One region of the Janthinobacterium sp. NKUCC06_STL genome, then DNA from elsewhere that is predicted to be linked to it. Evidence: predicted binding sites of a transcription regulator. Region 1 holds the regulator's gene; each other region holds the start of a gene.
The links. The regulator NrdR, encoded in region 1, represses ribonucleotide reductase genes. The targets are predictions, from matches to a motif close to CACNANATNTNGTG.
Positions count from the first base shown of each region.

Region 2: the regulator NrdR is predicted to act here: its motif matches at 2,980-2,993, upstream of KO539_RS06925 (ribonucleoside-diphosphate reductase subunit alpha).
Region 3: the regulator NrdR is predicted to act here: its motif matches at 1,714-1,727, upstream of KO539_RS21415 (ribonucleoside triphosphate reductase).

Region 1 is NZ_JAHKQY010000005.1:79,826-83,990, forward strand. It holds gene ybgC (tol-pal system-associated acyl-CoA thioesterase) at 1-129, opposite strand, end outside; ZMP/ZTP riboswitch at 445-569, shown strand; gene glyA (serine hydroxymethyltransferase) at 681-1,928, shown strand; gene nrdR (transcriptional regulator NrdR) at 2,072-2,533, shown strand; gene pilV (type IV pilus modification protein PilV) at 2,773-3,342, shown strand; gene KO539_RS17600 (PilW family protein) at 3,339-4,165, shown strand, end outside.
Region 2 is NZ_JAHKQY010000001.1:1,519,964-1,524,128, forward strand. It holds gene KO539_RS06925 (ribonucleoside-diphosphate reductase subunit alpha) at 1-2,714, opposite strand, end outside; gene ampD (1,6-anhydro-N-acetylmuramyl-L-alanine amidase AmpD) at 3,107-3,718, opposite strand; gene KO539_RS06935 (sigma 54-interacting transcriptional regulator) at 3,696-4,165, opposite strand, start outside.
Region 3 is NZ_JAHKQY010000007.1:228,480-232,644, forward strand. It holds gene KO539_RS21400 (U32 family peptidase) at 1-29, opposite strand, end outside; gene KO539_RS21405 (peptidase U32 family protein) at 39-1,073, opposite strand; gene KO539_RS21410 (hypothetical protein) at 1,239-1,655, shown strand; gene KO539_RS21415 (ribonucleoside triphosphate reductase) at 1,774-3,522, shown strand; gene nrdD (anaerobic ribonucleoside-triphosphate reductase) at 3,519-3,716, shown strand; gene KO539_RS21425 (anaerobic ribonucleoside-triphosphate reductase activating protein) at 3,709-4,165, shown strand, end outside.

The DNA.
Region 1 (4,165 bases):
GTCGATGGCGCGCAGCCATTCGGTACGCGCGCGTTCGAAGAATTTCAGGTAGTTAGCGTAATAGACGATGCCGCCGGCGTCGGTGTCTTCATAGTAGACACGTACGTTCCAGGTAAAGACTGAAGGCATGTTTATTGCGCCAGTAGTGAGATTGAGCAACATTTTACGCGATTTTTCTTCTTGTGACTGTGGGCGCTTGCTGGAAAGCCATGCAAAAGCTGCATATAAGTTGCACCGCAGCATTGTAAATCCGGCGTGTGCAATGGCAAGCTTCGTAACATACGCTTACATGCCATGGCCAGGTTTAAGTCCAGCTTAAAAGCCGCAGCCATGCCCCGGGGCAGCTTGTGGCCGCACTCCGGCTGGGGTGGCGCGCGGCGATTATAGCCGCACGGTTGCATTCCTTGCTCAATTTGGGCACTTAACTTACAATTTGGCTTCCATTACGTCTCACGTGACTGGCGAAAAGTCGGGCGATCTCCATGAATGGTGATCGGCAAACCGGCGAAAGGTGGGCATCCACCGGGAAACGTGAGATTTTTCATCAGCCGTTCGCCTGGGTAGCCACTATGGAAAAGCACGAAGAGGCTGCCTGTCCAATGTTGTTATTCACTTAACGCCGGCTCCCCTCATTCGATCCAACCTGCCAGTACAAGCACCCTCATACTTGGAGTTTTTACATGTTTGCAAAAGATCACAACCTCGCCAACGTCGATCCTGAATTGTTCGCCGTCATTCAAAAAGAGAATACGCGCCAGCACGACCACATCGAACTGATCGCGTCGGAGAACTACACGTCGCCAGCCGTAATGGAAGCGCAAGGCTCGCAGCTGACGAATAAATATGCCGAAGGCTATCCAGGCAAGCGCTACTACGGCGGCTGCGAATACGTCGATGTGGCCGAGCAACTGGCCATCGACCGTGTCAAGCAATTGTTCGGCGCCGAATGCGCGAACGTGCAGCCGAACTCTGGTTCGCAGGCGAACCAGGGCGTGTTCTTCGCCATGTTGAAACCAGGCGACCTGATCATGGGTATGTCGCTGGCCGAAGGCGGTCACCTGACCCACGGCATGCCGCTGAACATGTCCGGCAAATGGTTTGACGTCGTCTCCTACGGCTTGACGGCGGAAGAAGACATCGACTACGAGGCGATGGAACGCCTGGCCCGCGAACGCAAGCCAAAACTGATCATCGCCGGCGCATCCGCGTTCTCGAAAAAGATCGACTTCGAACGCTTCGGCAAGATCGCCAAGGAAGTTGGCGCCTACTTCATGGTCGACATGGCCCACTACGCCGGCCTGATCGCCGCCGGCCTGTACCCGAACCCGGTGCCGTTCGCCGACTTCGTTACTTCGACCACGCACAAATCGTTGCGCGGCCCGCGCGGCGGCATCATCCTGATGAAGGCCGAACACGAAAAAGCCATCAACTCGGCCATCTTCCCTGGCATCCAGGGCGGCCCGCTGATGCACGTGATCGCCGGCAAAGCTGTCGCCTTCAAGGAAGCGCTGAGCCCTGAATTCGTCGAATACCAGAAGCAAGTGATCAAGAACGCCGACGTGCTGGCGAAAACCCTGATCAAGCGCGGCCTGCGCATTGTTTCCGGCGGCACTGAATCGCACGTCATGCTGGTCGACCTGCGCGCCAAGAACCTGACGGGCAAAGAAGCCGAAGCCATCCTCGGTTCCGCGCACATCACCTGCAACAAGAACGGCATCCCGAACGACCCGCAAAAACCATTCGTCACCTCGGGCATCCGCCTGGGCAGCCCGGCGATGACGACGCGCGGTTTCAAGGAAGCGCAAGCGGAAGAAGTGGGCAACCTGATCGCCGACGTGCTGGACAATCCGCATGACGCCGCCACCATCGAGCGCGTGAAAGCGGCCGTGAAAGTCCTGGCCGACGCGCACCCTGTGTACGCTGCATAATTATTTGTCCAGAATGTGTCATACGGAGTAAGATTCTGTATGACACATTCCTTCGTGCCCAAGGGCGCCCGGAGTGATTCGGGCGCCCTTTGTACAAGGGCGGCGATTTCCCGTAATTATTACTATAAAGTTGTAGCTAGCCCATGAAATGTCCATTTTGCCAGCACGGCGACACCCAGGTTCTCGATACGCGCGTATCGGAGGAAGGGGATGCCATTCGGCGCCGCCGCCGCTGCGGCAAATGCGACAAGCGTTTTACCACCTACGAGCGCATTGAACTTATCATGCCGGCCGTCGTCAAAAAGAATGGCAGCCGGACGGAGTTCGCTGCGGATAAGTTGCGCGGCAGTTTGATGCTGGCCTTGCGCAAGCGTCCCGTCGCGGCCGCCTCCGTGGATACGGCCATCGCCTCCATCCAGGAAAAGCTGCTGACCAGCGGCTTGCGCGAAGTCGATTCCGGCTATATCGGCGAACTCGTCATGCAGGAACTCAAGCGCCTGGACAAGATCGCCTACATCCGCTTCGCCTCCGTCTACAAGAACTTCGAAGACCTGGCCGAGTTCCAGGACGCCATCGCCGAAGTGGGGCAGGCGCGCAAGCCCTGACCTTCGCCCTGACGTTCGGCTTCTTGCTCACCTTCTTGCTCGCCTTCTTGTTCACCACGCCCAGGTTCGCCTGGCAAGCGGCCTGATCAACACCAACGCTGTTCTTCTCACCTTATCGCCGTGCTGTTTGCGCTAGCGCAGACCCGGCTTTTTGCGCACGCCTATCTTGTAGCTGGGCCGCCTGTTCCTGCGACTCTGTCTGCGGAAGGGAGTAGCGCATGGGCAAGGGCGGTCGCACTATGTTTCCTGCGGGTGGCAGCAGCCTCGTCGAGGTGCTGGTGTCGCTGCTGCTGTTGGCGCTGGGCCTGCTCGGTGCCAGCATCCTGCAACTGAACTCCCTGCGCGCGCGCCATGAGTCGGCGCTGTTGTCGGCGGGCGTGCAACTGGCGGCCGGCATGGCCGAGCGCATGCGCGCAAACAGCGTGCTCATGCATGGCCCGGATACGGGCAACCCCTACTTGAACGTGGCATACGCGGCGGCGGACGGCTCTGACGCGGGCGGCGGCGCGCCCGACTGCTTCGGTGCTGTCGCCTGCAGCGCGGCCGAGCTGGCGCAATTCGACATCGCCGAATGGCAGCAGCGGCTGCATGCGGCTTTGCCCGGCGCGCGCCTGCGCATTTGCCGCGACACTTCCGCGTGGGATGCCGCCGCTCAAGGCTTGCAATGGACGTGCAGCGGCGGCAAGGGCGCGCCCATCGTCATCAAGCTGGGCTGGCGCGGCCGCCTGCCCGATGGCTCGCCCGCCGAGAATGCGGCAGGCGAGTCGCTGCCCAGGCTGGCATTCCAGCTGGGCGGAGGCGGTGCATGAACGAGGTCCTATATCAGCATCGCGGCATGAGTCTGGTCGAATTGCTGGTGGCCCTGTCGCTCGGTGCGCTGCTGATGCTGGCCGCCAGTAGCATGCTGCTGGCGGCCAGCGGCAGTTATGGCGACCAGTCCGCCAGCGCGCGCCTCGACGACAACGGCCGCTATGCGCTCGACACCATCGCCCGCGCCGTGCGCCAGACGGCGTACGTGAACTGGGACAGCAGCGCCGCGCCCGTCGCCCATGCCGATTTCGACAGCGCGAATGTCGCCGGGCTCGACGCGCGCAGCCTGGGCAAGAACAGCGAGGGCATCAGCGGCGCTTTGCCTGGCGCCCTGCATGGCAGCGACGTGCTGGCCCTGCGCTATTACGGCGCCGGCAAGGAAGAGGGCGGCGACGGCTCCGTGCTCAATTGCGCGGGCTTTGGCGTGGGTGCCGCGCAAACGCAGGCGCAGCGGGGCTGGAGCATTTTCTATGTAGCACAGGGCGCCGATGGCGAGGGCGAACTGCGCTGCAAATACCGTGGCGCGAACGGCTGGGGCGCGGACGCCATCATCCGTGGCGTCGACGGCTTCCAGGTGCTGTATGGCCTCGACACGGATACGCCGCCCGATGGCGTGGCGAACCGCTATGTCAATGCCAGCGCGCTTGACGCCGACGATGCGGCGCTGGTGCTGGTGGGTGCGGATGCGGCCGCGCGCCAGCGCGATTTTCACCGCCGCACGCACTGGAAGCGCGTGGCCAGCGTGCGCGTGGCGTTGTTGTTGCATGGCGAGGCGGGCCAGGCGGACAAGATGGCGGAACTGGGGCCGGCGCAGTTCGACCT
Region 2 (4,165 bases), on a different contig from region 1:
AGGTAGTAGGTGGTTTTCAGGCCACGCAGCCATGCCAGCTTGTAGGTCTCGTCGAGTTTCTTGCCCGAGGCGCCAGCCATGTAGATGTTCAGCGACTGGGCCTGGTCGATCCACTTCTGGCGACGCGAAGCCGCTTCCACCAGCCAGCTTGGCGACACTTCGAAGGCGGTGGCGTAGATGTCGCGCAGGTCTTGCGGGATGCGGTCGATCTTCACCAGCGAGCCGTCGAAGTACTTCAGGTCGGAGATCATGACTTCATCCCACAGGTCGCGCGCCTTCAGGTCGCGCACCAGATAGCCGTTGATCTCGGTGAATTCGCCCGACAGGTTCGATTTCACGTACAGGTTCTGGAACGTCGGCTCGATACAGGCCGATACGCCGATGATGTTCGAAATCGTCGCCGTCGGGGCGATCGCCACGCAGTTCGAGTTGCGCATGCCGAACTTGGCGATGCGTTCGCGCACCGGCGTCCAGTCCATGGCCGACGAGGAATCGACTTCCAGGTAGCCGCCGCGCTCTTCGGCCAGCAGTTTGACCGAGTCCTGCGGCAGGATGCCGCGGTCCCACAGCGAACCGGCATACGATTCATAGCGGCCACGCTCTTCGGCCAGTTCCGTCGACGCCAGGTAGGCGTAGTAGCAGACGGCTTCCATCGAGGTGTCGGCGAACGACACGGCGGCGTCCGAGGCGAACGGGATGCGCATCATGTGCAGGCAGTCCTGGAAGCCCATCACGCCCATGCCGACCGGACGGTGGCGCATGTTCGAATTGCGCGCCTTCTCGACGGCGTAGTAATTGATGTCGATGACGTTGTCGAGCATGCGCATGGCGGTGCGCACGGTCTTGGCCAGCTTGACGTGATCGAGCTTGCCTTCCTTCATGTGCGCCGGCATGTTGACGGAACCGAGGTTGCAGACGGCAATTTCGTCAGGTCCCGTGTTCAGCGTGATTTCCGTGCACAGGTTCGAGCTGTGGACGACGCCGACGTGCGACTGCGGGCTGCGAATGTTGCAAGGATCCTTGAACGTGATCCATGGGTGGCCCGTTTCAAACAGCATCGACAGCATCTTGCGCCACAGGTCCAGCGCGGCGATCTTCTTGAAGACGCGGATTTCGCCGGCGGCGGCCTTGGCTTCGTAGCCCAGGTAAGCCTGCTCAAAGGCCTTGCCGACCTTGTCGTGCAGGTCTGGCGTGTCCGATGGCGAGAACAGGGTCCAGTCGCCTTTTTCCATGACGCGCTTCATGAACATGTCGGGAATCCAGTTCGCCGTGTTCATGTCGTGCGTGCGGCGGCGGTCGTCGCCCGTGTTCTTGCGCAGGTCGAGGAATTCCTCGATGTCCATGTGCCAGGTTTCCAGGTAGGCGCAGACGGCGCCCTTGCGCTTGCCGCCCTGGTTGACTGCCACGGCCGTGTCATTGACCACTTTCAGGAACGGCACCACGCCTTGCGACTTGCCGTTGGTGCCCTTGATGTGGGCGCCCAGGGCGCGCACTGGCGTCCAGTCGTTGCCCAGGCCGCCGGCGAACTTGGCCAGCAATGCGTTGTCCTTGATGGCGTCGTAGATGCCTTCCAGGTCATCCGAAACGGTGCTCAGGTAGCACGACGACAGCTGCGAGCGCAGGGTGCCCGAGTTGAACAGGGTCGGGGTCGAGCTCATGAAGTCGAACGAGGACAGCAGGCTGTAGAACTCGATGGCGCGCGCTTCGCGGTCCGCTTCGTTCAGCGCCAGGCCCATGGCCACGCGCATGTAGAACGCCTGCGGCATTTCGATGCGCACGTCCTGGATGTGCAGGAAGTAGCGGTCGTACAGGGTTTGCAGGCCGATGTAGCCGAACTGCAAGTCGCGGTCGGCCACGATGGCTTTGGCCAGGCGCTCCAGGTCGAAACTGGCAAGTACCGGGTTCAGCAGCTCGGCGGCGATACCCTTGGCGATGTATTGCGGGAAATACGTCAGGTATTCGGCTGCAGCGGCCGCTTGCGGCACTTCCTTGCCGAACACTTCCTTGCGCACCGTGTGCAGCAGGATGCGGGCCGTGACCTGGCTGTAGGCCGGGTCTTTTTCCATCAGCGCGCGCGCCGCCAGGATGGCCGACTTGTGCAGTTCTTCGACGGGTACGCCGTCGTACAGGTTTTTCACGGTTTCAGCGAGGATGGCGTCGGCATCGACGTGCTTTTCCAGGCCGGCGCAGGCGGCGTTGATCAGGTCGCGCACTTCCTGCATGTCCAGCAGGCGGCGCACGCCGTTGTCGGTGACGTTCAGCTGGGGCGCGGTCACTTGCGCGGAAGCGCCCAGCGCTTCCTTCTGCAGGCGGCGCTCTTCCATGTGCTTGGCGCGGTACAGCACGTAGGCACGCGCCACGTCGTGCTCGCCCGAACGCATCAGCGACAGTTCCACCTGGTCTTGCACGTCTTCGATATGGAAGGTGCCGCCACCCGGATGGCGGCGCACCAGCGCGGCGACGACGCCGTCGGTCAGCTGTTCCACCAGTTCGCGGATGCGTGCCGAGGCTGCACCCTGGCCGCCGTTAACGGCCAAAAACGCCTTGGTCATGGCGATGGCGATCTTCGAAGGCTCAAATGCCACCACCGCGCCGTTGCGGCGGATGATGCGATAGTCGCCCAATGCCGCGCCCGTGCTCGCCACGCTGTTGGCCGCGCCTGGCGCTGGCGATACTGGCGTTGGATGGATGGAAATATCTTGTGGTGATTGCATTGAAGCTCCCGTTGTCAGCTAAAGTCAGCCTGCAGTTTTGCTGCCGCGTGTGTTGTTGAATAGAACGCCCGATGGTCAGGGTTTCTTCAGATATTTGTTGCTAAATAGTAAATTAATAATGCATAAAACAGTGTCAGAATCCATCTCGCCACACCGCACTGCCCGGCTGGCGCGAAACACGATCAAGGGTGGTAAACCGCCAGTTCCAGTGCTTTATCAGCAATCCGGGTAGCTTTGACAATAATTCTGAAAACGTCTGTGATGGCACTACATATAGTCTTTACGTCCAACTTCTGCACTAATTGTAGTGCCCATCGAAGGGCGATGCAATAGTTTTCCGGCATCCGTCGGCGTAATTTTTTGTATTTTCATATACGATTTCGGTTGACTTTTCAGGGTATGGATGGAAAGCCCAATCCCCGCGAAGTAAGCGCTAACGCAGGCTGCCCGCGCAAGGTTTCCAGCCAGCACTCTTGGTAAAAAGACCAGTCGAAAAAAGGCCCCGGATCCGTCTTCCTTCCCGGCGCGATATGCTCGTGGCCGCGCACCTGGGACAGCCCGTAGCGCGCCACCAGCGCCGCTGTCAGCGCCGCCAGCACAGGGTATTGCCGCCGCTGGAAGGGTACATCGTCCGCGCCTTCCATTTCGATACCGATGGAATAGCCATTGCACTGCGGACGTCCTTCGAAGGTGGACGCGCCCGCATGCCAGGCACGTTGATCAGCAGAAACATATTGCAGCAGCGCACCATCGCGCCGCACAAAAAAGTGCGCCGACACCTGCAAGCCACGCAGGTCGGCGAAAGAAGGATCGGCATTATAATCTACCCGGCCCGTAAACAAGTCCGACACATGCGGCCCGCCGAAGTGGCCGCCCGGCAAGCTGATGTTATGGATCACCAGCAAGTCGACTTGCGCACCGTCCGGGCGCGCGTCGTGGTATGGCGAGTCGTAGCGCAGCGCGCCGTCGCACCAGCCGTCTTCATCTATCGTCCATGCGCGCATCAAGTAGGCTTTCCTGTATCGTCAATTTCTGCATGCGGTAACGCAACTGGCGCACGCTCAGACCCAGCTGGCGCGCCGCCCGCGCCCGGTGGTAGCGCGCCTGCACCAGCGCCAGCATGATCATGTCGCGCTCGGCCTGGCGCAAATACACGTCCAGCGGCAGGACCGGGGCCACGCCATGCGCCGCCATGCCGGGCAGGCACAGTTGCCGTTCCGGCAAGGCCGGTGGTACCCTCAGCGGCATACTGCCAGCGGCGGATGGCAAATCCAATCCGTCAAGCGCGATCACGCCGCCGTCGGCAAAGGCCAGCGCCCGCTCCAGCACGTTTTCCAGTTCGCGCACATTGCCGGGAAACGCATACGCGGCCAGGGCCGCCAGCACGGCCGGCGCCAGGCTCACGGCCCGGCGTGGCGACAGGCGCGCGAGGATCACCTCACATAATACCT
Region 3 (4,165 bases), on a different contig from region 1:
AGCAAGGGGCCCAAAGAAAGCTTCAGCATGTTCATCCTTTATTTCCAAGATCTATGGTAGGCACCTAATGTGTGCTGCTGGCCCTCGGCCAGCTTGTCCATGGCCGCCATCCAGCCCGGCTTGACGGCGTAGCGCGCATTGCCTTCGCGGCAGGCGTCGATCGCTTCGCGCCACACGCGCGTCACCTGCGCCACATAGGCGGGGCTGCGCTGGCGTCCTTCGATTTTCACGGCGCGCACGCCCATGGCAATCAGCTGCGGCAGCAGCGCCAGCGTGTTCAGGCTGGCCGGCTCCTCGATGGCGTAATACTCTTCGTCATTGACTTCGAAACGTCCCTTGCACAGGGTCGGATAGCTGGCGTTTTCGCCCGGTGCATAGCGGTCGATCAGCACGCCGTTCAGACGCGATTCAAGGCCGTTCGGCGTTTCCAGCCAGCGCACGGATTTCGCCGGCGAACACACGCCGTGCGTGTTCGGCGCCTCGCCCGTCGCATACGACGACAGCGCGCAGCGCCCTTCGACCATCACGCACAGGCTGCCGAAACCGAAGACCTCGATCTCGACTTCCGTCTTGGCGATCAATTGCTCGACCTGCGCCATCGACAGCACGCGCGGCAGCACGGCGCGGGCGATGCCAAAGTGCTCATGGTAAAAATTGATGGCTTCGTAGTTGGTGGCCGAGCCTTGCACGGACAGGTGCAAACGCAGCTGCGGGTGGTGCTGGGCCGCATACGCCATCAGGCCCGGATCGGCCACGATCATGGCGTCGATGCCGGCTTGCGCGGCGCGGTCGATGGCACTGCGCCACACGGCCCAGTTGTGCGGCTGCGGATAGGTATTCAGCGCCAGCAGCACCTTGCGTCCATATTGATGGGCATAGCGCACGCCCTCGGCGATGGCCTTCTCGTCGAAATTGAGGCCGGCGAAATTGCGCGCATTGGTGGCGTCGCGAAAGCCCAGGTAGACGGTGTCGGCGCCATTGTCGACGGCCGCTTTCAAGGCAGGCAGGCTGCCGGCGGGGCAGACCAGTTCCAGCGGTCCGGCCACGCGGGTGGCGGTGGTTGAATCAAGCATCATGATATTCACAGTCCTGTATCGGCTCAGGGTGCAGACTATAGCCCCGCCCATGCCGCCCAGTCCTTGACGCAGGTGAAGGAATGCATGCATGGCTGGCGCGCGTTCAACTTGCTTGACCTGGCTGTAAAATGCCCCACTTTTCACCCTCGTCGATTGACCGCCATGACCCGCAAACCGCTGCTGATTTTCCTGCTCACCCTGTTCCTCACCGCGCTGCAAGTGCAGTGGGCCGGCCCGGCCGATGGCTATGACGCAAACACCATCTCCGTCCTGTCGCCGGAAGTGCTGGGCGCCTATCCGGGCGTGCTGCTGCTGTTCCTGCTGGCCGTGTTCGCGCGCCGCCAACTGCCGCTGCTGCGTCAGGCCGCCATCTGCACGGGCTTGCTGGCCGTCTACTGGCTGCTGGCGAACTACGTGACGTTCGACGCACGCGTGGCCAGCTGGAGTACCTACTCGCCGCTGGAAATCTGGGCGCATGTGCTGCCCGCCTCCGTCGCCAGCATCGCCGCCTGCGGCGTCGCATTCTTTTGCGCGAGCTGGCTGATCCTGCGCGAAACGCGCTGGAACAAAACCGGCTGAGGTGGTTTTTTCACCTGCATCAAGGATTCGTCACGCAACTGCACGCACCCTTTGACGCCACTATATTTAGTGATTAATCTCCATAAAAACACCGCATGTTGTGTTTATTGGAGGTTTCATGACGACAAATGCAGTTTCCCCCACACGCGGCCAGGTCGATGTCGCCGCGTCCATCAATGAATACCTGGACCGGCGCGACTGGCGTGTCAACGCCAACGCCAACCAGGGCTACTCGCTGGGCGGCCTGATACTCAACGTGTCGGGCAAGGTCATCGCCAACTACTGGCTGGACCAGGTGTATCCGCCGGAAGTGGGCGCGGCGCACCGCGAAGCGGCGCTGCACATCCACGACCTCGACATGCTGGCCGGCTATTGCGCCGGCTGGTCGCTGCGCACCTTGCTGCACGAAGGCTTGAATGGCGTGCCGGGCAAGATCGAATCGGGCCCGCCGAAGCACATGTCGAGCGCCATCGGCCAGATCGTCAACTTCCTCGGTACCCTGCAAAACGAGTGGGCCGGCGCGCAGGCGTTCAGCTCCTTCGACACCTACATGGCGCCCTACATCCGCAAGGACAGCCTGCGCTACGAAGACGTGCGCCAGTACATGCAGGAGCTGATCTTCAACCTCAACGTGCCATCACGCTGGGGCACGCAAACGCCATTCACCAACCTCACGTTCGACTGGGTCTGCCCGGACGACCTGCGCGAACAGATTCCCGTCATCGCCGGCCAGGAGATGGACTTCAGCTATGGCGAGCTGCAGGCCGAGATGGACATGATCAACCGCGCCTACATCGAGATCATGATGGCGGGCGACGCCAAGGGCCGGGTCTTCACCTTCCCCATCCCCACCTATAACATTACCGAGGATTTCGACTGGCATAGCGAGAACGCGGAACGCCTGTTCGAGATGACGGCCCGCTACGGCCTGCCCTACTTCCAGAACTTCATCAATTCGGAACTCAAGCCGAACATGATACGTTCCATGTGCTGCCGCTTGCAGCTGGACTTGCGCGAACTGCTCAAAAGGGGCAATGGCCTGTTCGGTTCCGCCGAGCAGACCGGTTCCCTGGGCGTGGTGACGATCAACTGCGCGCGCCTGGGCCACCTGTGGCGCGGCGACGAGCCTGCGTTGCTGGCCGACCTGGACCGCCTGCTGGAACTGGGCAAGAGCAGCCTGGAAATCAAACGCCGCACCATCGAGGAACTGATGCAGCAAGGCCTGTTCCCGTACACGAAACGCTACCTGGGCACCCTGCGCAATCACTTTTCCACCCTGGGCGTAAACGGCATCAACGAGATGATCCGCAATTTCAGCGGCGACGCTTACGACATCACGTCCGCCGAGGGCCATGCGCTGGCGATACGCCTGCTCGACCACGTGCGCGCCCGCATGGTGCAATTCCAGGAAGAGACGGGCCATATGTACAACCTGGAAGCGACGCCGGCCGAAGGCACGACGTACCGCTTCGCCCGCGAAGACCGCAAGCGCTATCCCGCCATCCTGCAGGCGGGAACAAGCGACAACCCGTATTACACGAATTCGTCGCAGCTGCCCGTCGGCCACACGGACGATCCGTTCGAGGCGCTGGAATTGCAGGACGCGCTGCAACGCAAGTACACGGGCGGCACGGTGCTGCACCTGTACATGACGGAAGCGCTGTCGGACGCCAACGCCTGCCGCGAGCTGGTAAAACGCGCGCTGAGCCGCTTTTCGCTGCCCTACATCACCGTCACGCCCACGTTTTCCATCTGCCCGCGCCACGGCTACCTGGCCGGCAAACATGAATTCTGTCCCACCTGCGACGCGGAACTGATCGCCCGCAAGCAGTCCGATCTCGCTCACCCACTCAAGGAAACGCCATGAACGCACGTCCCGACTTCACTCCCGCCATCACCCTGCTCGACACCGAACGCCAGCGCTGCGAAATCTGGACGCGCGTGATGGGCTACCACCGCCCCGTCGCCTCGTTCAACATCGGCAAGCAGGGCGAATTCCACGAGCGCCAGTATTTTACGGAAGCGAGCGCCAAGGTGGGCCAGCGCGCCTGCCATGGCTGAGTTGAAAGTGGGCGGCCTGACGCCCTTTTCCGCCACCGACTATCCCGGCAAGCTGGCGGCCGTGGTGTTCGTGCAAGGCTGCCCCTGGCGTTGCGGCTATTGCCACAATCCGCATTTGCAGGCGCGCACGCCGGAAGGCGCCATGCCCTGGCAGGACGTCCTGACCTGGCTGCGCCGCCGCGTGGGCCTGGTCGACGCCGTCGTCTTCAGCGGCGGCGAAGCGTGCATGGACCCGGCGCTGGCGCGCGCCATGCAGGACGTCAGGGCGCTGGGGTTCGGCATCGGCCTGCACACGGCCTGCATCTATCCGCAGCGCCTGCAGGAAGTGCTGCCCCTGGTCGACTGGGTCGGCTTCGACATCAAGGCGCCGTTTGCCGACTATCGTCATGTGACCCGCGTGGCCGGCAGCGGCGACCCGGCGCGCGCCTGCCTGGACGCCATCCTCGCCA